Regions from separate parts of the Sphingomonas silueang genome, predicted to be linked through region 2. Evidence: riboswitches for the same ligand, from Rfam matches in the RefSeq annotation. Region 2 holds a riboswitch; the other holds the start of a gene.
What was found. Region 2 has a riboswitch for cobalamin ahead of ABLE43_RS16105 (TonB-dependent receptor plug domain-containing protein). Riboswitches for the same ligand answer to the same signal wherever they lie in the genome.

Region 1 (11,793 bases), on a different contig from region 2:
CGAGCACCTCGTCGCGGATCGCCAGCGCGATCTGGCGGCAGCTGTCCGCGCGCGGCTGGTCATCGCGCACGAACGACCAGTTGAGGATGGTGACGGGGCCGGTCAGCATGCCCTTCATCGGCCGGTCGGTCAGCCCCTGCGCATAGCGCCACCAGGCGACGGTCATCGGTTCGGGCCGGGCGACGTCGCCGTACAGGATCGGCGGGCGGACGCAGCGCGAGCCGTAGCTCTGGACCCAGCCATGGACGGTGAAGGCGAAGCCCGACAGCCGCTCGCCGAAATATTGCACCATGTCGTTGCGCTCGAACTCGCCATGGACGAGCATGTCGAGCCCGACCTCCTCCTGCCAGCGCACGGCGCGTTCGGTTTCTTCGCGCAGGAACGCTGCATAGGCGGCATCGTCGATCCGTCCGCGACCATGTTCGGCGCGGGCGTGGCGCACCGCCGCCGTCTGCGGGAAGGATCCGATGGTGGTGGTGGGGAAGGGGGGCAGGTCGAGCACCGCCGCCTGCGCCGCGATCCGCGCCGGGTGGTCGGATGCGCGGGCGTACATCGCCGGGGTGACGGCGGCGGTACGGGCGGCGACCGCTGCGTCATGGATGCGCGGCGACACGCGGCGGGCGGCGGCGGCGCGGGCGGCATCGGCCAGCGCGTCGGCGACGCTCTCGCGCCCTTCGTTCAGCGCCTCCTTCAGGATCGCCAGCGCCTCGATCTTCTGCACCGCGAACGCCAGCCACTGGCGCAGTTCGTCGTCGAGCTTCGGTTCCGCCGTCAGGTCCACCGGGACATGCAGCAGCGAGCAGGAGGGGGCGAGGATCACGTCGCGCGCGGCGGCTACGGCCTCGATCCGTTCCAGCACCGCGTCGAGATCGGCGCGCCACACGTTGCGCCCGTCGATGACGCCGAGCGACAGCAGCAGGTCGCGCGGTGCTGCGGCCAGCACCGCGTCGAGCTGTTCGGGCGCGCGCACCAGATCGACGTGCAGCCCCGCCACCGGCAGCGCGGCGGCGAGCGACAGATTATCCTCCAGCCCGCCGAAATAGGTGGCCAGCATCAGCTTCGGCCCGGCGCGCGACAGCCGGGCATAGGCGCGGGTGAAGGCGGCGCGTTGCCGTTCGGTCAGGTCCAGCACCAGCAGCGGCTCGTCGATCTGCACCCACTCCGCGCCCGCCTGCGCCAGTGCGGCCAGCAGGTCGACATAGCAGGCGAGCACCGCGTCGAGATGGTCGAGCGGATCGACCCCGCGCCCCTTGGCCAGCGCCAGCCACGTCACCGGCCCGAGCAGCACCGGACGGGTCGCGATCCCCTGTCCTTGCGCCTCGCGGAAATCGCCGAGCGGCTTGGCGGGGTCGAGCACGAAGCGCTGGTCCGCGGTCAGTTCGGGGACCATATAGTGATAGTTGGTGTCGAACCATTTGGTCATCTCGCACGCGGTCACGTCGCCGTGCGCGCAGGTGCCGCCGTTGCCGGTGCCGCGCGCCATCGCGAAGTAGGTGGCGAGGCCGTCGCCCGCGTCGCGGTAGCGCGCCGGGATCGCGCCGAGCATGACGCTGGTGTCGAGCACATGGTCGTAGAGCGAGAAATCGCCCGACGGCACCCAGTCGACGCCGAGGTCGCGCTGCCGCGTCCAATGGGTGCGCCGCAGGTCGGCGGCAGCATAGGCGAGTTCGGTGGCGGTCGTCTTGCCCGACCAGTGGCTTTCGAGCGCGAATTTAAGCTCGCGGCGTGCGCCGATGCGGGGGAATCCCAGCGTGGCGATGGTGACGGTCATTGCTTCATACCCCGTGTGAAGGGCGGGCGAGCAGGACGGGCACGCGCGCGACCGCGCGGACGGTGACGACCGGCCGCGGGGATGCAGGCGACCGATCCGACATCCCCGCCGGTGGACGTTATCGCGTCGAGGGCAGGTCTCCTGGCTCGCGGGTCGTCGCGCACGGTCGGGCCTTCCCGGCGGATCGCTCCGCCAGTGACGCATGATGACCGCCGCTCGCCGCTTACAGTTGCGGGGGCAGCGCCGGCCTTGGCCCTGCAAGGGCCGCACCGGCTTCCCGTCTTAGCTCCGCCGGTCCGGTGCGGATCGGCGAAGAACCTTCGACAGCGGCGATATCCACGATCGCGACCGGATCGTCAATCAGGATATAAAGACTTCGTTATATCGTAAAATGGCGTTCGCGCGTACTGCGCCGCAGGATCGCCCAGCCGAGCACGCCCGACAGCAGCGACCCGCCGAGCACCCCGATCCGCACCGAATCCATCACCGGTCCCTCGCCGAACGCCAGGCCGCCGATGAACAGGCTCATCGTGAAGCCGATCCCGCACAGCACCGTCATGCCCCAGAGCTGGCGGACGTTCGCCCCCGCGGGCGGCGGAGCGAAGCCGAGCCGCGTCAGCAGCTGCACGGTCGCGAATATCCCGGCCTGCTTGCCGAGGAACAGCCCGGCGATGATCCCGATCGGCACCGGCGCGATCAGGATCGCGGGCGTCAGTCCGGCGAACGACACCCCGGCATTGGCGAAGCCGAACAGCGGCAGCACGAGGAAGGTGACCCATGGCTGAAGCCCGTGCTCCAGCCGTTCGAGCGGCGGCACGGCGCCGGGCGTCCGCAGCGGCACGGTCAGCGCCACCGCGACCCCGGCCAGCGTCGCATGCACCCCCGACAGCAGCACCGCGACCCATATCCCGGTCCCGATCACCGCCCATGGCCACAGCGACCGCACGCCTGCACGGTTGAGCGCCACCAGCAGCGCCAGCCCGGCCACCGCCAGCCCGAGCGGGACCAGCGCGATCGAACCGGTATAGAAGATCGCGATCACCACGATCGCCAGCAGATCGTCGATCACCGCGATCGCGGTCAGCAGGATCTTCAGCGACAGCGGCACGCGCGATCCCAGCAGCGCGACGATGCCGAGCGCGAAGGCGATATCGGTCGCCGCCGGTATCGCCCAGCCGCGCGCGGTCGGCATGCCGCCGTTGAACGCGGTGTAGAGCAAGGCGGGAACCACCATCCCCGCCACCGCCGCCGCCCCCGGCAGGATGCGCTGCGACCAGGTGGCGAGCTGGCCGAGCAGCAGTTCGCGCTTCACTTCCAGCCCGATGAGCAGAAAGAACAGCGCCATCAGCCCGTCGTCGATCCAGTGGCGGGCGGTCAGCGGCCCGACATGCTGCTCCAGCATCGCGGCATAGAGCGGTGCGAGCGGCGAATTGGCGACCGCCAGCGCCAGCACCGCCGACAGCAGCAACAGGATGCCGCCGGTCGCCTCGCCGCGCAGCAGCCGGTGGATGCCCCGGGGGGCGACATGGGGCATCGCGATAGTCCTGTGGTGGTGGTGCGAACCCCGCATCCCTATCGCGCGGGGGGCGGCGTTCCTATACCCCCTCGGCACAACCGGTTTGAAAGGCCAGCCGCATGTCGTTGCCCGACCCGCATATATTGATCGTCGGCGGCGGGGCGTCGGGCACGCTGCTCGCGCTCAACCTGCTGCGGCAGGAGGGGCCGCGCGTCACGCTGGTCGAGCGGCGGACGGCGCAGCTCGCGCGCGGCGTCGCCTATAGCGCGGCGGACGACAGCCATCTGCTCAACGTCCGCGCCGCCAACATGAGCGCCTTTCCCGACGATCGCGACCATTTCGTCCGCTGGCTGGGCGCGCGCGGGCTAGGCGGTCCGACCAGCTTCGTGCGGCGCACGGTCTACGGCGCCTATCTCGCCGACCTGCTGGCCGGGGCGCGGGCGCAGGCACCCGACCGGCTGATGCTGGTGACGGGCGAGGTCGTCGCGCTGGACGACGGTGCGGATACGGTGACGGCGCGTTTCGCCGACGGAACGCACGCGACGTTCGATCGGGCGGTCCTCGCGCTCGGCAACCTCCCGCCGCATGCGCCCGAGGGGATCGACCTGTCGGCGCTGCCGCCCGGCGTCTATCGCGACGATCCCTGGGCGGGGGATATCGCCGAGGGCCTTGCCCCCGGCGATGCGGTGCTGCTGCTCGGATCGGGGCTGACCGCAGTCGATGCCGCGCTGCTGCTCGACCGGCGGGGGTTCCGCGGAACCGTCACCGCGCTGTCGCGCCGGGGGTTGCGCCCGCGGGTCCATGATCCCGAACAGCCGCCGGTCGATCCGGCGCGCGAGAAGCCTGCGCGCACCCTGTCGGCGCTGGTCCGCGAGGTGCGCGGCGAGGCGGCGCGCAGCGGCTGGCGCGGTGCGGTCGACGCGCTGCGACCGGTCACGCAACTGCTGTGGGCCGGGGCGGACGCGGGCCAGCGGCGGCGGTTCCTGCGCCATCTCCGCCCCTTCTGGGACGTGCATCGCCACCGCCTCGCGCCGGAGATCGGCGCGGCGATCGACGCGCTGGTCGCCGCCGGGCGGCTGCGCTTCCTCGGCGGGAAGGTGCAGGCGGTCGCCGCCGACGGCCGGTGCGCGACCGTGACGTGGCGACCGCGCGGGTCGGACGCGCGGCGGACCGAAGCCTTCGCCCGCATCGTCAACTGCACCGGTCCGCAGGGCAATCTGCTGCGCAGTCCCGAGCCGCTGCTGCGCCAGCTGACGGCGGCGGGCATCGTCCGGCCCGATGCCTGTCGGCTGGGGATCGACGTCGATGCCGCCACCCGCGTGGTGGCGGCGGACGGGCAGGCGCACCCCCGGCTCCACGCGATCGGCCCGATGACGCGCGGCATGTGGTGGGAAGTGGTCGCGGTGCCCGACATCCGCGTCCAGTGCGCGACGCTCGCCCGCGCGCTCTCCAACGCCCATTGGGTCGGCGGCGAGGGGCTGTAGCGCCGGACGCGCTTGCCTTTGCGCATATCCTATCAGTATAGTGGGATTATGAGCAAGGCGATCAGGCGGGTCGAGTGGCCCACGCTGCTGCTGGCGACGGCGGTCTATGGCGGCTGGGCGGCGGTGACGCTGTGGTGGGCGGTGCTGCCGGTCCCGCTGCTGGTGGTGCTGGGCGGCTGGTTCCTCGGCTGGCACGGGTCGTTGCAGCATGAGACGATCCATGGACACCCGACGCGGGTGCGCTGGATCAACGATGCGATCGGCGGCGTGCCGCTGTCGCTGTGGTTGCCGTACGGCGTGTATCGCCGGACGCATATCGCGCATCACCGCTCGCCCGAACCGACCCATCCGCATCATGATCCGGAGTCGCGCTACGTCGCGGGTGACGGACTGACCGCGCGCCTCGCCCGGATGCGCGCGACGCTGCTCGGGCAGATGCTGCTGGGGCCTGCGGCGGCGATCCTGCTGTTCCTGTCCGGCGAGGTGCGCCGCGCATGGCGCGAACCCGCCGCCTTCGCGCGCGAATGGGGGCCGCACCTGATCGGGGTCGCGCTGGTGCTCGTCTGGCTGGACGCGGTGGCGCTGCCGATCGCGACCTATCTGCTGTGCTTCGTGCTGCCGGGGCAGGCGGCGTCGCTGCTGCGCGGGTTCGCCGAGCATCGCGCCGACGCCGCCGGGCCGTCGCGCGCGGCCACCGTCACCTCGCACGGGCCGCTGGCGCTGCTGTTCCTCAACAACAACCTGCATGCCGCACACCATGCCTTTCCCGCCGCGCCGTGGTATCGCCTGCCGTTGCTGGAGCGGATGCGGACCGATCGGGCGGAGCCGCGCTATCGGGGGTATCGCGAGGTGGTGCGCCGCTTCGCGCTGCGCCCGCACGACCGGGTGCTGCATCCGGCGCTGGCGGCGGGCGACCATGGCTGAGATCGCATGGCTCGGCATGTACGACCACCCCGGCCAGCATGCCGCGAATGACGCGCTCTGGGCGGGGATCGCCGAAGACCTGCGGTTGCGCGGCGTGCGGGGGGTGCCCGCCCGGCTGACGCGCGGCGTGGGGACCGGGGAGGTGTGGTCGCATCCCGGCCTGCTGCTCGGCATGATCTGCACCCGGCCATGGGCCTTGGCGCATGACCGGCTGCGGCTGCTCGGCCATCCGGTCTATGCCGGGACGGCGACGCCGGGCACGCATCGCAGCCGGATCGTGGTGCGGCGCGACGATCCCGCGCGCGCCCTTGCCGACCTGCGGGGACGGCGGGTGGCGATCAACGACGCGGGATCGAACACCGGCATGGCGCTGCTGCGCGACCGGATCGCACCGCTGGCAGGCGGCGCGCCGTTCTTCGCCCCGGTGATCGAAACCGGCGCGCATGCCCGCAGCGCGGAGGTGGTGGCCGGGGGGCGGGCGGACGTGGCCGCGATCGACGAAGTGACCTTCGCCGCGCTCGCCCGCTTCGCGCCCGACGTGACCGGCGCGCTGCGCACGCTCGACTGGAGCGCGCCTGCCGCGACCCCGGCGTTCGTCACGGCGGCCACGACGCCGCCCGAGGTCGTCGCCCGTCTGCGCTCCGGCCTCGACCGGGTGCTCGCCGATCCCGTGCTGGCCGAGGCGCGCGCGGTACTGGGCCTGACCGGGATCGTGCCGAGCCGCGCCGACCTGCGCGCGCATGTCGCCCGACAGGATGCGGCGGCGGCAGCGGCGGGCTATCCTGCGCTCGCCTGAGCGCTACCGCCTGTCCGGAGTGGAGTCGGGGGACGTGCCGCAAGCGCTGCGCAGGGTGTCTCGACTGCGCTCGACACGAACGGTGGTGTGGTCGAACGACGCGCTATCGCTTGGTCACCACCGCTTCGGGTTGCAGCACCAGACTGCCCGGCGCCACGTCGCTCAGCAGCCAGACGTTGCCGCCGATCACCGTGCGGTCGCCGATCCGCACCCGGCCGAGGATCGTCGCCCCGGCATAGATCAGCACGTCGTCGCCGATGATCGGATGCCGCGCCTCGCGCTCGGCCAGCGGACCGCGCGGGGGTTCGTGGCCGTTCGGTCGCCGCCCGCGCCCGCCGAGCGTGACATGCTGGTACAGCCGCACCCGCGCGCCGATCACCGCCGTCTCGCCGATCACCACGCCGGTGCCGTGGTCGATGAAGAAGCTGGGGCCGATGGTGGCACCCGGATGGATGTCGATCCCGGTGCGTTCGTTGGCCAGTTCGGACACGATCCGCGCCACGATCGGCGCGCCGAGCGAATCGAGTTCATGCGCGATGCGGTGATGCAGGATCGCGGTCGCGCCGGGATAGCAGATCAGGATCTCGTCCACGCTGCGCGCCGCCGGATCGCCGCGAAAGATCGCCGCGACATCGGTGTCGAGCAGCGAGCGGATGCGCGACAGCGTGCCCGCGAACAGCCGCACCACCTCGCCCGCGCGGCCCGGTTCGGCAACCAGCCCCTGCACATCGTGCCAATAGGCGAGTTCCTGCTCGACCTCGCCCGCGATCAGGTCCAGCGCGGTGGCGATGCGATCGGCGACGAAGCCGTCCTCCGCCGCCGCATCGCCCCGGAACCGCCCGAGCCGCGCCGGGAACAGTGCCTCGGCCAGCAGCCGCACCGCGCGGTCGAGCGGATCGCGCGCGGGGAAGCGTTCGGGTGCCGGGCGGCTGGGCTGGGCATGGCGCCATGCCGCCCGCGCCGCCGCCAGCGCGCGGGTCGCGTGCGTCACGGCACGATCGCGTTCGGGGTCGAGGGTCATGCGCGGTCCTTCCAGACAAAAAGGCGGCCGGACGACGGATCGCCCGGCCGCAAGGCTACGCTGGTCGCTTAGGGAGCTACACCGAGCGTCGCAGGACACGGGCGGCGGGTGCCGCCCGCGAAGGTCAGAGGGCGGAATTGCCGATGGCGTTGCCGAGCGGTTCGGGCGCGGGCAGGTCCGCGCCGTTCAGCGTGCCCGCGTCATTGCCGAACGCCTCGTCCGCATAGGTGGCATCGTTGGCCAGCAGCGTATCGTTGGCGGGCAGTTCCTCGACGTTGCTCAGGTTCGCCTCGGCGGTCGCGCCGTTGTCGACCGCGTTCGATCCCGAACAACCGGCGACGCCCGCCGCCAGCACCAGCCCGAATGCCGCAAGTACAGTCTTCAAAATTCGTCTCCCGAATATCGCCGGTCGCGTTCGCCGACGGCGTCGCGAGCCGCCCCCGTTGGCGGTGCGGTCATCCTAGCCGGATGCGGCTGCGGTGCACCATTCCTATTCTTTTGGTAGGATAATGTTTATCTTTAGCCGGGCCGGGATGCGGCCCCAAGAAAAGCTACGCTGCGACAAACCGGAATCGAGTTTGCCGCATCGCAGCATTATCCTACTCGGTATGTGGGATAAATCTCGCCGCCGGGCCGGTCGTCCGGCGGCGTGCGCCATCGACGGACGTGGGATCACTGGCATGCGGCTACGACTACCCGGCTTCGGCATCCAGGTGCTGTTCGGCATGATCGCCGGACTGGCGCTGGGCTTCCTCGCGCAGCAGCTTGGGGCGGACGGCGGCGCGGCGCTGGGGCAGGGGCTGCGCACCGTGGGGCAGGTGTTCGTGCAGCTGCTCAAGGCGCTGGTGCCGCCGCTGGTGTTCACCGCGATCGTCGCCTCGGTCGCGTCGCTGCGCGAGTTGCAGGACGCGACCCGGCTGGTGGTGCGCACGCTGCTGTGGTTCGCGATCACGGCGGGGATCGCGGTGTCGATCGGCATCGCGCTGGGCCTCGCGGTCCAGCCGGGGATCGGCGCGGGCGTTTCCGCCACCGCCGCCAAACTGCCGCAGACGACCGGGTCGTGGCTCGATTTCCTGACCGGGCTGGTGCCGGTCAATTTCCTCGGCCTCAGCGCAGCGACGACCGAGACCGACGGCGTGCTCAAGACCAGCATCGCGTTCAACGTGCTCCAGATCATCGTCGTCGCCATCGCGGTCGGCGCGGCGGCGGTGCGCGTGGGGGAGGCGGGGGCGGCGTTCCTCGCCTTCAACGAATCGGCACTCAAGGTTTTTCGCCAGCTGCTGCGCTGGGTCATCGCGCTGACCCCGATCGGCACCGCCGGGCTGATCGGCGACGCGGTGTTCCGCTATGGCTGGCACACGCTGTCGGCGCTGGGGGCGTTTACCGGCGCGGTCTATGCCGGGCTCGGGCTGGTGCTGTTCGTGGTCTATCCGCTGCTGCTGCTCGCCAACGGCCTGTCGCCGCGCAAGTTCTTCGCCGGGGCGTGGCCCGCGATCCAGCTCGGCTTCGTGTCGCGCTCGTCGATCGGCACGCTGCCGGTGACGCAGGACGTGACCGAGCGCGCGTTCGGCGTGCCGCGCGCCTATGCCGCGTTCGCCGTGCCGCTCGGCGCGACGACCAAGATGGACGGATGCGCCGCCATCTATCCGGCGATCTCGGCGATCTTCGTCGCGCAATTCTATGGCCTGCCGCTGCACTTCGGCGACTATGTGCTGATCGTGCTGGTGTCGGTGCTGGGATCGGCGGCGACCGCCGGGCTGACCGGGGCGACGGTGATGCTGACGCTCACCCTGTCCACGCTCAAGCTGCCGCTGGAGGGCGTCGGGCTGCTGCTGGCGATCGATCCGATCCTCGACATGGGTCGCACCGCGGTGAACGTCGCGGGACAGACGCTGGTGCCATGGATCGTCGCCAGGCGGTCAGGCCTGCTGGCCGCCGGGGATCAGGATGCGCCCGCTACCGCCTCAATAACTTAAGTTATTCAACAAAAACATCTTTTTTGGAACGCTGTTCTCCGGATCGGGTTGATTGGGCGAATGTCCCGAACCCACCGGAGGAACTGCCGATGCCCGCCGACCACGACACCCTGCGCGACCTGTTCGTCACCGGCCTGAAGAACGCCCATGCGGTGGAGAAGCAGGCACTGTCGATCATGACGCCGCAGATCGAGCGCATCACCAACTATCCCGAAGTCGCCGACCGGCTGCGGCTGCACGTCGACGAGACGAATGCGCAGATCGCGCGCATCGACGAACTGCTTGCCGGGTTCGACACGTCGGGTTCGTTCCTGAAGGACACCGCGCTCAGCATGTCGGGCGGCATGGCGGCGATCGGCCACAGCGTGGCGGGCGACGAGATCGTCAAGAACAGCTTCGCCAACTATGCCTTCGAGCATTTCGAGATCGCCAGCTACAAGTCGCTGCTGGTGCTGGCCGAGGACGGCGGCTTTACCGACGCCACGCTGCTGCTCACCCGGTCGCTGGAGGAAGAGCTGTCGATGGCGCAGTGGATCGACGAATCGCTGCCGCTGGTGACGCGCCGCTATGCCGAACTGTACGCGACGGAGGGCAGCGGCACCGCCAAGGTGTGACGCCCGCGCCGCTTTCCCCGTGACAGCGTCCCCGCTTTCGGGAAGATTATTCCCGACAGCGAAACGGGGACACGGGAATGCGGACACTGGCATGGGCGATCGGGCTGGCGGCGGCGGCCCCGGCGGCGGCGCAATCCGTACCCGTCGAGGAACGCAGCGCCGCCACGCTCGCCGACGCGCTGGCGAGCGGGCGCACCACCGCCGAGGCGCTGACCCGCGCCTATCTTGCCCGCATTGCCGAGATCGACCGGACCGGACCGACGCTGCGTTCGGTGATCGCGATCAACCCTGATGCAGTCGCGCAGGCGCGCGCGCTGGATGCCGAACGGCGCGCCGGGCGGGTGCGCGGGCCGCTCCACGGGCTGCCGGTGCTCATCAAGGACAATATCGAGACGCGCGAGAATGCGACGACGGCGGGCAGCCTCGCGCTCGCCGACAACCGCACCGGGCGCGACGCGCCGGTGGTGGCGCGGCTGCGCGCGGCGGGGGCGGTGATCCTCGGCAAGACCAACCTGTCCGAATGGGCCAATATCCGCTCCGATTCCTCGATGAGCGGGTGGAGCGCGGTCGGCGGGCTGGTGCGCAACCCCTATGCGCTCGATCGCACGTCGTGCGGATCGTCGTCGGGCACCGGCGCGGCGATCGCCGCCAGCCTCGCCGCGATCGGGGTGGGGACGGAGACGGACGGGTCGGTCGTCTGCCCTTCGGCGATGAACGGGCTGGTCGGGTTGAAACCCGGCATCGGCCTCGTCAGCCGCACCCATGTCGTGCCGATCAGCCACAGCCAGGACACGCCCGGCCCGATGGGGCGCAGCGTGCGCGACGTCGCGCTGCTGCTGACCGCGATGGTCGGCAGCGATCCTGCCGATCCCGTGACCGCCGAGGCGGACGGCAAGCGGCGCGACTATGCCGCCGGGCTATCCGCCGATGCGCTGAAGGGCGTGCGGCTCGCCGTCCTGCGTCCCACGATGCCGCCTGCGCTGGCCGAACGCTATGCCGCCGCGCTCGACCGGCTGCGCGCGGCAGGGGCGGTGCTGGTCGAGGCGAAGCTGCCCGACCTGCCCGGACTGGGCGCGAACGAACTGACGGTGCTCAAGGCCGAGTTGAAGGCCGACCTGAACGCCTATCTCGCGAGCGTCCCCGCCAACGGCCAGCCGCGCACGCTGGCGGAGGTGATCGCGTTCAACGAACGCGAGGCGGCGCGCGAGATGCCGTTCTTCGGCCAGGAACTGTTCGTCGCGGCGCAGGCGATGCCGGGGCTGGACGATCCCGCCTACCAGCGCGCCCGTGCTGACAGCCAGCGTCAGGCGGCGGCGGCGATCGACGGCGTGCTGCGACAGGCGCAGGCGGCGGCGATCGTATCCCCGACCTATGGCCTGCCGTGGCTGTCCGATCCTGCGAACGGCGACCAGTTCTCCGGCCCGTCGGCCAGCCAGCTGCCCGCGGTATCGGGCTATCCGCACCTGACCGTCCCGATGGGGCTGGCGCGTGGGCAGCCGGTCGGGCTGTCGTTCATCGGCACCGCCGACAGCGAGGGCACGCTGTTGCGCGCCGGTTACGCCTATGAAGCCGCCGCCCGTGCCCGCGTCGCGCCCACCTATCCGGCGAGCGCCCCGGCGATGCTCGACGGCAGCGTCGGCGCACGCTGATGCACGGCTGGCGCAAACCGACGAAGCCGGTGGGCGAGGAGC
Region 2 (11,793 bases):
CGTGTCGGCCAGCGTCAGCAGCGCGGCGCCGGCCAGCGCCGAGGGCAGCAACGTCGCCGAGGGCGAGCGGTCGGTGAAGGGCCTGACGAAATGCGGCACGATCAGCCCGACGAAGCCGATCGCTCCCGATACCGCCACCGCCCCGCCGACTCCGATCGCGACGCCCAGCAGCAGGCGCAGCCGGACCCGCGCCAGATCGACGCCCAGCGCCCGCGCGCCGTCCTCGCCGAGGCTCAGCGCATCGAGCGCGCGCCCGTCCCACAGCAGCAGCGCGGCACCGACCGCGACGCAGGGCAGTGCGATCCAGACGTGCCGCAGCGAGCGGTCCTCCAGCGATCCGAGCAGCCATGTCGCGATCTCCATCGCCGCGAACGGATTGGGCGACAGGTTGAGCGCAAGGCTGATCCCCGCGCCCGCCAGCATCGACACCGCGATCCCCGCAAGGATCAGCGTCAGCGCGCTCTCCCCCCGTCCGGCCAGCACGAACAGCAGCACCAGCGCGACGACCGCGCCGAGGATCGCCAGCAGCGGCAGCGCGAGCGGCTGTGTGGCGGCGAACCCGAAATACAGCGCGACGACCGCCCCCAGCGCCGCACCGTTCGACGCGCCGAGCACCGACGGTTCGGCCAGCGGATTGCGCAGATACCCCTGCAACGCCGCCCCGCCGATCCCGAGCATGCCGCCCACCAGCAGCGCGACCAGCGTGCGCGGCAGGCGGAGCTGGAACACGATGGTGGCCGCGATCGGGTCGTGGCCGCTCGCAGCCGCAAGGAAGCGACCGATGCCCAGCGGAACCGGCCCGATGCAGAGCGATGCGGCGGCGGCAAGAATGCAGCCGAGCAACAGGACGAACCGCATCAGATCCTCCCCGGCACGGGGAGGGGGACCAGCCGCAGGCTGGTGGAGGGGGCTATCCCCGATCGCAACCGTCGTGGCGCAGGACACCCCCCTCCACCACCGCTTCGCGGCGGTCCCCAGCATCGGGCCGGATCGTCCCCCGGACGATCCTCGACCATGCGGGGCATGGTCGACCCGATGCTCCCTGCCGGGGAGGATCGGGGGGTTGCGCCCGCAACACATTCGCCCCCAATGGCGCGATGCGTTCCGCCCTGCTGCCGCTCCTCCTCGCCGCCTGCACACCTGCGGCTATCGCCCCGCCGCGCCACGATCCCCCGCGCCGGATCGTCTCGCTGAACCTGTGCGCCGATCAGCAGTTGCTGGCGCTCGCCGATGATGCGCAGATCGCCGGGCTGACCCGCCTGTCGCGCGATCCGGCGATGTCGGCGGGGGCGCGGCGCGCCGCCCGCCTGCCGGTGATGGATGCGAGCGCCGAGGATCTGCTCGCGCTGCAACCCGATCTCGTGCTGACCGATGCCGGGTTTCCGGCCCCGGCGCTCGCCGCGCTGCCGCAAGCGGCGTTCCGCACGGTGCCGCTCGGCTGGGTCGCGCGCTACGACGACATCGTCGCGCAGTTGCGGCAGGTGGGCGATGCGGTCGGCCACCGCGACCGCGCCGAGGCGCTGGTCGTGCGGATGGACCGCGCGCTGGCAACGATCGACAAGGCGGCGGGCAAGGGCCGGATCGCCGCCGATTACCAGCGGCGCGGCTTCCTGACCGGCAGCGGCACGCTGGTCGACGAACTGATGGGGCGGGTTGGCCTCGTCAACCTCGCCACCCAGTTGGGCAAGCCCGCACTGTCGCAACTGGCGCTGGAGGAGATGGTCGCCGCGCACCCCGACCTGATCCTGCGCAGCGAAAGCGCGCAGGTGGTGGATCGGGGGACCGAACTGCTTGCCCATCCCGCGATTGCCGGGGTCGCCCGCGCCGACCTGCCGCAGGCGTGGACGGTGTGCGGCGGCCCGGCCTATGTCCTCGCCGCCGAACGGCTGGCCCGTACGCTGGCGCGTCGGGGCTGATCGGCGGCGGGGCGACACCGCGTCAGAACCCGGCGCGGATGCCGGCATAGGCACCCCGGCCCGGCGCGCGATAGGTGAACACCTCCTCGTATTTGGCCGCGAAGATATTCTCGACGCGGGCAAAGGCGGTCAGCCGGTCGGCGATCCGGGCATCGGCGGCAAGGTTCACCAGCACATAATCGTCCAGACGCACGCGCGGCCCCAAGGGCAGGTTGGTGAAGTTCGAATCGAACGTCTTGCCGTTATAGCGCGCAGTCAGCGTCGCGCCGAAACCGTCGTCCGCTGCCCGCCACGTCAGGTTCGCCGATCCGATGTGCGGCGGGCGGCGCACTTCCTCCGCCCCCGCCTCGACCGCGTCGAGATAGGTATAGGCGAGGTCGGCGACGAAGCCTGCGCCCAGCGGCGCATGGGCGAAGGCCTCGATCCCGCGCTGGCGCGAGCGGGTGGCGCGGTTGGCCGGGGAGACGACGAAGCTGGGCGAGAAGGTCGAATAGATCTCGTCGCGCAGGACCGAGCGGAACAGCGTCGCACCGACGCGCACGCCGGGGGCGGGGGTCAGGTCGATGCCGCCCTCGATCCCTTCCGACTTTTCCGGCTTCAGGTTCGGATTGCCGATGAAGCTGCGCGGATCGAAGCCGAACAGTTCGTAGTTGGTCGGGTTCTTGATCCCCGATCCCGCCGCCGTGCGCACGCGGATCAGCGGCGACAGCGCATAGCTGCCGCGCACCCGCCATGTCGTCGCATCCTCGAACCGGTTGTTCAGGTCGCGGCGGATCGACGCGCCGAACCCGGCTTTGTCGCCGACGCGCAGGTCGTACTCGCCGACGATGCCGGTGTTGTCGGTGCTGCGCCCGAGATTGGCGGGGGAGGGCGCGAAGACGGCGACCGAGCGGAAACGCTCGCGCTCGAAATCGGCGGCGAGGGTGAAGGCGTGGGTCAGCGTGCCGTCGACGAGGCGATAGGTCGAATCATACGCCGCCTTGAACCGCTCGCCGCGATTGTCGGAGGTCAGGTCGCCCGCGGTACGGCTGTTGCGGTGCGTGTCGTTCAGCTGCACGGTCGCCGCCTGCGTCCACGCGCCGTCGAACAGGTCGAGTTCGGCACGACCGAGGCCGAGGAAGCTGCGCGAGGTCGTCGTGTCGTCGCCGTCCACCACGAAGCCGTAGGTCGGCGAGGTGAAGTCGAAGTCCTGCGGGTTGGTATCCGCCTGCAACCGCGCATAGCGCCCGGTCGCGAACAGGCGGAGATTGGGGGCGAGTGCATAGGCCAGCTTGCCCGCGAACTGGCGGTTGTCCGCGCCCAGGTTACGATCGCCAATGCCGCGCCGCGCGGAGGGCGTGCCGCCGGTGCTGTTGAACGCGCCCGACACGACATAATCCAGCCCGCCGGTAACGCCGCCCAGCCGGGCCGCGCCGCCGACGGTATCGAAGGTGCCGCCCTCGATCCGGCCGCGCACGCCCGGTGCGTCCGCCCCGTTGGCGGTGATGTAATGCACCACGCCGCCGATCGCGTCCGAGCCATAGGTCGCCGACTGCTGGCCGCGCAGCACCTCGATCCGGGCCACGTCGTCGGCGATCAGCGTCGCGAAGTCGAACTCGCCGAGGAACGGGTCGGACGCCTCGATCCCGTCGATCAGGACCAGCGTGTGGTTCGCCTCCGTCCCGCGCAGGCGCAGCTGGGTGAAGCCGCCGACCCCGCCCGAGCGGCTGACCGACACGCCCGGCACGTCGCGCAGGATGTCGGAGACGACCCGCGTCTGGCGGTTCTCCAGCGTCTGCGCGTCGAGCAGCGTATAGGACGAGCCGAGCAGGTCGGCGGGTGTGCCGTCCAGCGCGCGGGTGCCGGTGACGATGATCGGATCGGTCGCGTCGTCGGCGGCCTCGCCCGGCAGCGCCTGGGCAAAGGCGGAGGAGCCGGCGAGCAGCGCGGCAAGGGTAAGCGTGGTCTTCAACATGCGTGTTCCCCGGGGTGCGGACAGGAGCGCGACGGGCGGGGAACGGGCGGCCAGGCCCGGACAGGAAAGCACGGCTCCGGCGGCACCCCCGCGCGTGGAAACCGGCGACTCCCCCGCATGCGGCCCCGCCGCATCGAGTTTCGTCGCTCCACACGGAGAACCGGCCCCGGTCTCCGCTGGACCTCGGGCAGAAGCGACCACGCGCCGGCAGGTCTCCTGGCTCGCGGGTCGTCGCAATCGCGCTCCCACCTTCCCGGTTTCCCAGTGGCTGCCGTGTCGGATGTCCGACCGGCGTGGAGGCGTGCTCACCGCTTACAGTTGCAGGGACAGCCGCGGCATTGGGGATGAGAGCCCCGCACCGCATTCCCGTTTCAAGCCCCGAAGGGCACCGGCGTGCCACGATCCGCCGACATGGCCGCCGGATCGCCGCGCGCCTCTAGCCGGGCGGTGCCTGCGTGGCAAGCATCAGGCTGGAAGCGCATGAGGTAATCGGTGTCATTCCGACAGGCGATCACCGTTCGGCAGAATGCTTCACGATCGCATAGTGAAAGGCCGTACCATCTATCGGAACGATATATTCCGGGCACGCAACGCCGCGGATTTCCGCGGTCTGGCGTGACCGGCGCTTTTCCGGGCGAAAAACGGGTCGACGCGATCGATGCCGCACAGTAGGACGATTGCAGACCGTTTCGCATCGCAGGACCGGGGCTGGCCGTCGGGCCATTGATACCGGTTACCAAGGGAGAGAATCATGTTCGACCGCACCTATTACGCCACGCATCCCGACATGATGGAATGCGTGTCCAACGAGGAACTGCGCGACCGCTATCTGATCGACGGCCTGTTCCGCACCGGCGAATGCGTGCTGAACTACACCCATGCCGACCGGTTCGTGATCGGCGGCGTCGCGGTGGGCGACACGCCGGTCAAGCTGCCCGCGCAGACCGAGCCGAAGTCGGCGGAGGGACATCCCTTCCTCGAACGTCGCGAGATGGCGGTGGTGAACGTCGGCGAGGCCGAGGGCACCGTGACCGTCGACGGCGAGGTGTTCACGCTCGGCAACAAGGACTGCGTCTACGTCACCATGGGCGCGACCGACGTCGAGTTCGGCGGCGCGGGTGCGCGTTTCTACATCGCGTCGTGCCCGGCGCATAAGGGCTTCCAGACCCGCAAGCTCGGCATTGCCGACGCCAACGCGCTCGACCGCGGCAGCCTCGAGGAATCGAACGAGCGGACGATCTACCAGCTCGTCATTCCCGGCGTGTGCGATTCGGCGCAGCTGGTGATGGGCCTGACCGTGCTGAAGCCCGGCAGCGTGTGGAACACCATGCCCCCGCACATCCACGAGCGCCGCAGCGAGATCTATTTCTACTTCGAGCTGCCGACCGACAACGACAAGGTGTTCCATTACATGGGCGAGGGCGAGGCGATGCGCCACATCGTCATGGGCAACGAGGAAGCGGTGATCTCGCCGCCGTGGTCGGTCCACATGGGGTCGGGCACCCGCGCCTACGCCTTCATCTGGGCGATGGCGGGCGAGAACCAGGACTATACCGACATGAACGTCCTCGACATCTGCCAGCTGGCCTGAGGGACGCGATCATGACCAATCCCTTCGACCTTTCGGGCCGCGTCGCGGCGATCACCGGGGCCAATACCGGCATCGGGCAGGCGATCGCGCTGGCGCTCGCCGCCGCCGGGGCCGATGTCGCGCTGATCGGGCGCACGCCCGCGACCGACACGGCGGACAAGGCGCGTGCGCTGGGCCGCCGGGCGGAGATCGTCTCCGCCGACCTGTCGACCATCGCCCCGGTCGAAGGGGTGGTCCGCCAGACGATCGACACGCTCGGCGGGCTCGACATCCTCGTCAACAATGCGGGCATCATCCGCCGTGCCGACAGCCTCGACTTCACCGAGGAAGACTGGGACGCGGTGATCGACACCAACCTGAAGTCGGTGTTCTTCCTGACGCAGGCCGCCGGGCGGCACATGGTGGCCCAGGGGCGGGGCAAGGTCATCAACATCGCCTCGATGCTGACCTTCCAGGGCGGCGTGCGCGTGCCGAGCTATACCGCGTCCAAATCGGGCATCGGCGGCCTTACCAGGCTGCTGGCCAATGAATGGGCGGCCAAGGGGGTGAACGTCAACGCGATCGCGCCGGGCTATATCGCCACCAACAACACCGCCGCGTTGCAGGCGGACGAAACGCGCAACCGCCAGATCCTCGAACGTATCCCGGCGGGCCGCTGGGGCGATGCGAGCGATCTGGGCGGGGCGGCGATATTCCTTGCCTCGACCGCTTCGGACTATGTAAACGGCCATGTCCTTGCGGTCGATGGGGGGTGGCTCGCACGATGATCCTGTGTTTCGGCGAACTGCTGCTGCGCATGACCGCGCCGGGGCGCGAACTGGTGATGCAGAGCCCGCGCTTCGACGTGTATGTCGGCGGGGCCGAAGCCAATGTTGCGGTCGGGCTCGCCAATCTCGGCCATGCCGCGGCGATGGCCAGCGTGGTTCCCGACAGTCCGCTGGGGCGCGGCGCCGTGTCGGCATTGCGCGCGCAGGGGGTGGACTGTTCGCGCGTCGCCGTTCGTGACGGCCGGATGGGACTGTATTTCCTGAGCGCCGGGGCAGGCTTGCGCGCATCGGACATCGTGTACGACCGCGCAGGGTCCAGCTTCGCGACCGCGCCTGCGTCCACCTGGGACTGGGACGCGCTGCTGGACGGCTGCACCCGGCTGCACCTGTCGGGCATCACCCCGGCGCTGGGGCATGAGACCGCGAATGCCGCGATCGCCGCTGCCGAGGCGGCGCGGGCGAAGGGGCTGACCGTCTCGTTCGACGGCAACTATCGCGCCCGGCTGTGGGAGGCGTGGGACAGCGATCCCCGAGCGGTGCTGACGCGGCTGGTCGGCATGGCGGACCTGTTGTTCGGCAATCACCGCGACGTGTCGCTGCTGCTGGCCAAGCCCTTTTCGGGCGATGGCGAGGACCGGCGGCGCGAGGCGGCGGAAGCGGCGTTCGCCGCCTTCCCGAACCTGAAGCACATCGCCTCGACCGCGCGCCATGTCGATGACGCCGATCGCAACCGCCTGTCGGCGCGGATCGATACGCCCACCGGCGCGGTCCAGACGCAGGAAGTCGCGGTGTCGGGCATCGTCGATCGCATCGGCGGCGGCGATGCCTTTGCCAGCGGCGTGCTCCACGCGCTGATGTCGGGGCGGGACGCGGCGACGGCGGCAAGCTGGGGCCTCGCGGTCGCGGCGCTCAAGCATTCGCTGCCGGGCGACGCCAGCCTGTTCCGTCAGGCCGATATCGACGCCTTCCTGGGCGGCGGGCTCGACGTTCGCCGCTGACCGCTGCGCACCGAGCCTTGCGTCCGAAAGGATGAGGAGCCAAGGAACGGCGGTTGGGGGGACCACGTTTCTGTGGCGATGCGAGACGAGTTGAGCGATAGCGGCAACGCGGGCGGCGCGGCGATCGGCGACGAACGCCGGATCGCGCACGAGATCGCCGGGACCGGCGGCGGGACCGACCCGTTCGTCGCCGCCGTGCGTGCCACGCGCATGCCGATGATCATCACCGACCCGCGGCAGGACGACAATCCGGTCGTGTTCGCCAACGACGCCTTCTGCCGCCTGACCGGCTATACTCGCGACGAGATCATCGGGCGCAACTGCCGCTTCCTTCAGGGTGAGGATACCGATTCCGCGACGGTCGCGCGCATCCGCGACGCGGTGGCCCGGCGCGAATCGATCGAGATCGAAATCCGCAACTATCGCCGCGACGGTACGCCGTTCTGGAACCGGCTGCTGCTGGCCCCGGTGCCCGATGCGGACGGGCAGCTCGCCTATTTCTTCGCCAGCCAGATGGATGTGACGCTGGAGCGCGAGCGGGTGGAGGGACTGGAGACCAGCAACGCCGCGCTGATGGCCGAACTGGCCGGGCGGTTCCGCGAACAGGAGGAGCGCGAGCGCGAGATGCACTTCGCGCTGGAGGCGGGGCGGTTCGGCACCTGGTCGCTCGAGCGCGAGACGTGCCGGCTCCGCACCTCCGACATCTGTCGCGTCAACTGCGGCTTTCCGGCGGACTATCCCCCGTCGCATGCCGAAATCCTCGCGATCGTCCATGATGACGACCGCGCCGACCTGCTCGCCGCGATCGAGCGCAGCTTCGCGGGCGAGCCGTTCGAGAACGAGGTGCGCATCCGCACCGCCGCGGGCGACCGGCGCTGGATCGCCAGCCGCGGCCAGCCGACCTGCGACGATGCCGGGCGCGTGGTCCGGCTGGCGGGGGTGTCGATCGACGTCACCGATTACAAGCGCCTTGAGCAGATGCGCGCGGCGATGGCCGACCTCAACGACACGCTGCGCCTGCTCGACGACCCGGTCGAGATGAGCGTCGCCGCATCGCAGATCATCGGTCAGGCACTGGGGGTCGACCGCGTCGGCTATGGCCTCGTCGATCGCGCGGCGGAGACGATCGTGATCGAGCGCGACTGGAACGCGCCGGGCGTCACCACGATCGCGGGGACGCTCCATTTCCGCGACTACGGCAGCTATATCGACGATCTGAAGCGCGGCGAGACCGCGATCGTCGCCGACGCGCGCACCGACCCGCGCACCGCCGATACCGCGGCGCAGCTGGAGGCGATCAACGCCCGCGCGTTCATCAACATGCCGCTGACCGAACATGGCGGACTGGTCGCGCTGCTCTATGCCAATCACGGCGAGGCGCGCGCGTGGCGCGACGACGAGGTGGCGTTCATGCGTGAGGTGGCCGAACGCACCCGCGCCGCAACCGAGCGCCGCCGCGCCGAACGCGAGCTGGAGGCGCTGGCCGCGTCGCTGGAGGAGCAGGTCGCCGATCGCACCAACGCGCTGGTGACGGCGCAGGACGCGCTGCGCCAGAGCCAGAAGATGGAGGCGATCGGTCAGCTGACCGGCGGTGTCGCGCACGATTTCAACAATCTGCTGACGATCGTGCGCTCCTCGGTCGACCTGCTGCGCCAGCCTTCGCTGACCGACGCGCGGCGCGAACGCTATCTCTCCGCGATCAGCGACACCGTCGATCGCGCCGCGAGGCTGACCGGGCAGCTGCTGGCCTTCGCCCGGCGATCGGCGTTGCAGCCGAGCGTCTTCGACGCGAACGCCGCCATCGCCGCGCTGGGGGATATCGTCCGCACGCTGGCCGGATCGCGCATCGTGGTGGAGGTGCGGCCATGCGCCGGGCCTGCCTTCGTCGATGTCGATCCGAACCAGTTCGATACCGCCATCGTCAACATGGCGGCCAACGCCCGCGACGCGATGCAGGGCGAGGGGCGGCTGACCATCACCGTCGCGCAGGTGGACGGCATCCCCGCCAGCGGCCATGCGCCCGCGCAGGCCGGGCGGCATATCGCCGTCGCCATCGCCGACACCGGATCGGGCATCGCCGACGATCTGGTCGGCCGCATCTTCGAGCCCTTCTTCACGACCAAGGGGCTGGGCAAGGGCACCGGGCTGGGGCTGAGCCAGGTGTTCGGCTTCGCCAAACAGTCGGGCGGCGAGGTGCGGGTCCGGGGGACGCCGGGCGACACCGTCTTCACCCTGTATCTGCCGCAGGCCGATGCCCCCGCCGCTGCCGCGCCGACGCCGCGCGCCGAGCCGGACGATCTCGCCGGGCTGGGCCTGCGCGTGCTGGTGGTCGAGGACAATGCCGCCGTCGGCCACACTACGGCGCAGGCACTGGAGCAGCACGGCTTCCTGCCGACCCATGTCGTCGACGGACAGGCCGCGCTGGAGGTGATCGCCGCCGGGGCGGACCGGTTCGACATCGTGTTTTCCGACGTGGTGATGCCGCGCGTCGACGGGCTGGAACTCGCCGCCCGGCTGCGCGCCGACCATCCCCGGCTGCCGGTGCTGCTGACCAGCGGCTACAGCGACGTGATCGCCCGGCAAGGGACGCGCGGGTTCGAGCTGCTGCACAAACCCTATACCATCGCGCAGCTGACCGCGGCGCTGCGCCGGATCGCGGGGCGTTGAACGGGCAGACCGCCGCCCCGGCGCGCAGGCTGGTGGCGCTGTATACGCTGGCCTATTGCGGGCTGTTCGTCGCGTTCATGCCGTTCGTCAGCATCCTGTTGCAGGTGAAGGTCGCGGCGATCGACCCCGCCAACCGCGTGACGCTGCTGGGGCAGGTGGTCCTGTTCGGCGTGTTCGTCGCCAGCATCGCCAATATCGCGGCGGGCTGGCTGAGCGACGTGCAGCGCCGTCGCAGCGGCAGCCGGCGCCCGACGATCGCGATCGGGCTGGCGGGCCTTGCGATCGCCTTTGCCGCGATCCACCGCGCGACCACCCCGTTGGCCCTGCTGGCTGCGGTCGGTTTCTGGCAGGTCGCGCTGAACCTGATGTTCGCGCCGATGGTCGCGGTGCTGGCCGATGAGGTGCCCGATGCCGCCAGGGGGCAGGTGAGCGGGCTGCTCGGCATCTCGCATCCGGTGGGGGTGCTGTCGGCGTCGTTCGTCACCCTGCCGCTGTTCGCCGGGGAAGCGGCGCGCTTTGCCGCCAATGTCGGTCTGGCGGCGGCGATGATCCTGCCGTTCGTGCTGTTCGCGCGCGAGCAGGCGCTGGGCGACGCTGCGCCCCCGTCCGCAGCGCAGCCGGTTCGCCGGACGATCGGGCGTGGCGACCTGATCCGCGCATGGTGCGCGCGCCTCGCGATGCAGGCGGCGGGCAACGGCATGACCGCCTATGCCTTTTTCCATTTCGCCGATCGCTGGCAGGGCGGCGGCGACGCGGCGGGGCCGGTCGCCCGCGCCATGGCGGTGGTGACGGGCGTGGCGGTGGTGATGACGATCCTTGCCGGGCGCTGGTCGGACCGGATCGGCGGGCGGCGGCCGTTCCTGGGACTCGCGACGCTGCTCGTCGCGGGCGGACTGAGCGCGATGGCGCTGGCGGGATCGTTCGTCGGCGTCGCGATCGGCTATGGCATCGCGACCGTGGGGCTGTCGGTGTTCCTCGCGCTGCATACCGCGCTGGCGATGCAGTTGCTGCCGTCCCCCGCCACGCGCGGGCGCGATCTGGGGGTGTTGAACCTCACCAACACGCTGCCCGGCTGCCTGCCGCCGCTGCTCGCCGCGGTATTGCCGCCGGGAGTCGGGCTGGGGGTGATCTTCGCCGCGCTCGCCGCCGTCGCGGTGGCGGGCGGGATCGCCGCGCTGGCGATCCGGGCGGAGCGGTAGGGCGCAACCTGCCTGGGTCGACCAAGGCCGTATCCCCGCGGAGGCGGGGAGCCAGGGCAGCAGATGACGACGTTCGCGGCTCCGGGCTACCGCCTGCGCGGGAGCACGGTTTCGCCTGAGTGTTTAGCGGATCGCGATCAGCGACTTGGTGAACGGCCCCACCTTCTCGCGCTCGATCCGGGCGTCGGGGAAGAGTTCGGCCATCTGCCGCGCGCTCAGCAGGTGGATGTCCTGCACCTCGCGCATCGCCTGGTCGTAGCTCGACGCCTCGATGAAGCCGCGCCGCTTGCGCAGCACCATCGCCGCGCGCACCGGTTCGGGGAACCAGTGCAGGAACAGGCTGCGGTAATGGGGTTCATAGGGGAACCACAGATTGGGCGTCTGCACGAAATAGCGCGGGGCGAGCCGCCGCACCTCGCGCGCCATCGCCTGCATCTCGACCCATTGGCCGACATGTTCGATCACGCTGTTGGAATGGACGATGTCGAAGCTGTTGTCGGCATAGCCCGCCATGTCGAGCGCGCTGCCGTAGCGCGAATGATAGGGCGGATCGTCGCGATCGGTGATGTCGATGTTCACGATCGTCAGGTGCAGCGGCAGATCCTGCCACAGCGGGCGCATGTCCTGCCAGTAATCCGGCCAGCCGCCCATATCGAGCACGCGCACCACCGACCGGGTCCTGGCCAGTTCCTCCAGCATCC

Region 1: linked by a shared signal. The riboswitch ahead of metE (5-methyltetrahydropteroyltriglutamate--homocysteine S-methyltransferase) and the one ahead of ABLE43_RS16105 (TonB-dependent receptor plug domain-containing protein) in region 2 are both predicted to bind cobalamin.

What each region holds. Positions count from the first base shown of each region.
Region 1 is NZ_JBDZDK010000033.1:25,905-37,697, forward strand. It holds gene metE (5-methyltetrahydropteroyltriglutamate--homocysteine S-methyltransferase) at 1-1,771, opposite strand, end outside; cobalamin riboswitch at 1,886-2,108, opposite strand; gene nhaA (Na+/H+ antiporter NhaA) at 2,151-3,305, opposite strand; gene ABLE43_RS20050 (FAD/NAD(P)-binding protein) at 3,407-4,771, shown strand; gene ABLE43_RS20055 (fatty acid desaturase) at 4,820-5,695, shown strand; gene ABLE43_RS20060 (phosphate/phosphite/phosphonate ABC transporter substrate-binding protein) at 5,688-6,491, shown strand; gene epsC (serine O-acetyltransferase EpsC) at 6,595-7,512, opposite strand; gene ABLE43_RS20070 (hypothetical protein) at 7,637-7,897, opposite strand; gene ABLE43_RS20075 (dicarboxylate/amino acid:cation symporter) at 8,193-9,488, shown strand; gene ABLE43_RS20080 (ferritin-like domain-containing protein) at 9,578-10,102, shown strand; gene ABLE43_RS20085 (amidase) at 10,180-11,751, shown strand; gene ABLE43_RS20090 (DUF3616 domain-containing protein) at 11,751-11,793, shown strand, end outside.
Region 2 is NZ_JBDZDK010000019.1:47,085-58,877, forward strand. It holds gene ABLE43_RS16095 (FecCD family ABC transporter permease) at 1-858, opposite strand, end outside; gene ABLE43_RS16100 (ABC transporter substrate-binding protein) at 1,098-1,916, shown strand; gene ABLE43_RS16105 (TonB-dependent receptor plug domain-containing protein) at 1,939-3,870, opposite strand; cobalamin riboswitch at 4,060-4,278, opposite strand; gene kduI (5-dehydro-4-deoxy-D-glucuronate isomerase) at 4,622-5,461, shown strand; gene kduD (2-dehydro-3-deoxy-D-gluconate 5-dehydrogenase KduD) at 5,473-6,228, shown strand; gene ABLE43_RS16120 (sugar kinase) at 6,225-7,226, shown strand; gene ABLE43_RS16125 (PAS domain-containing protein) at 7,305-9,893, shown strand; gene ABLE43_RS16130 (MFS transporter) at 9,890-11,092, shown strand; gene ABLE43_RS16135 (methyltransferase domain-containing protein) at 11,216-11,793, opposite strand, start outside.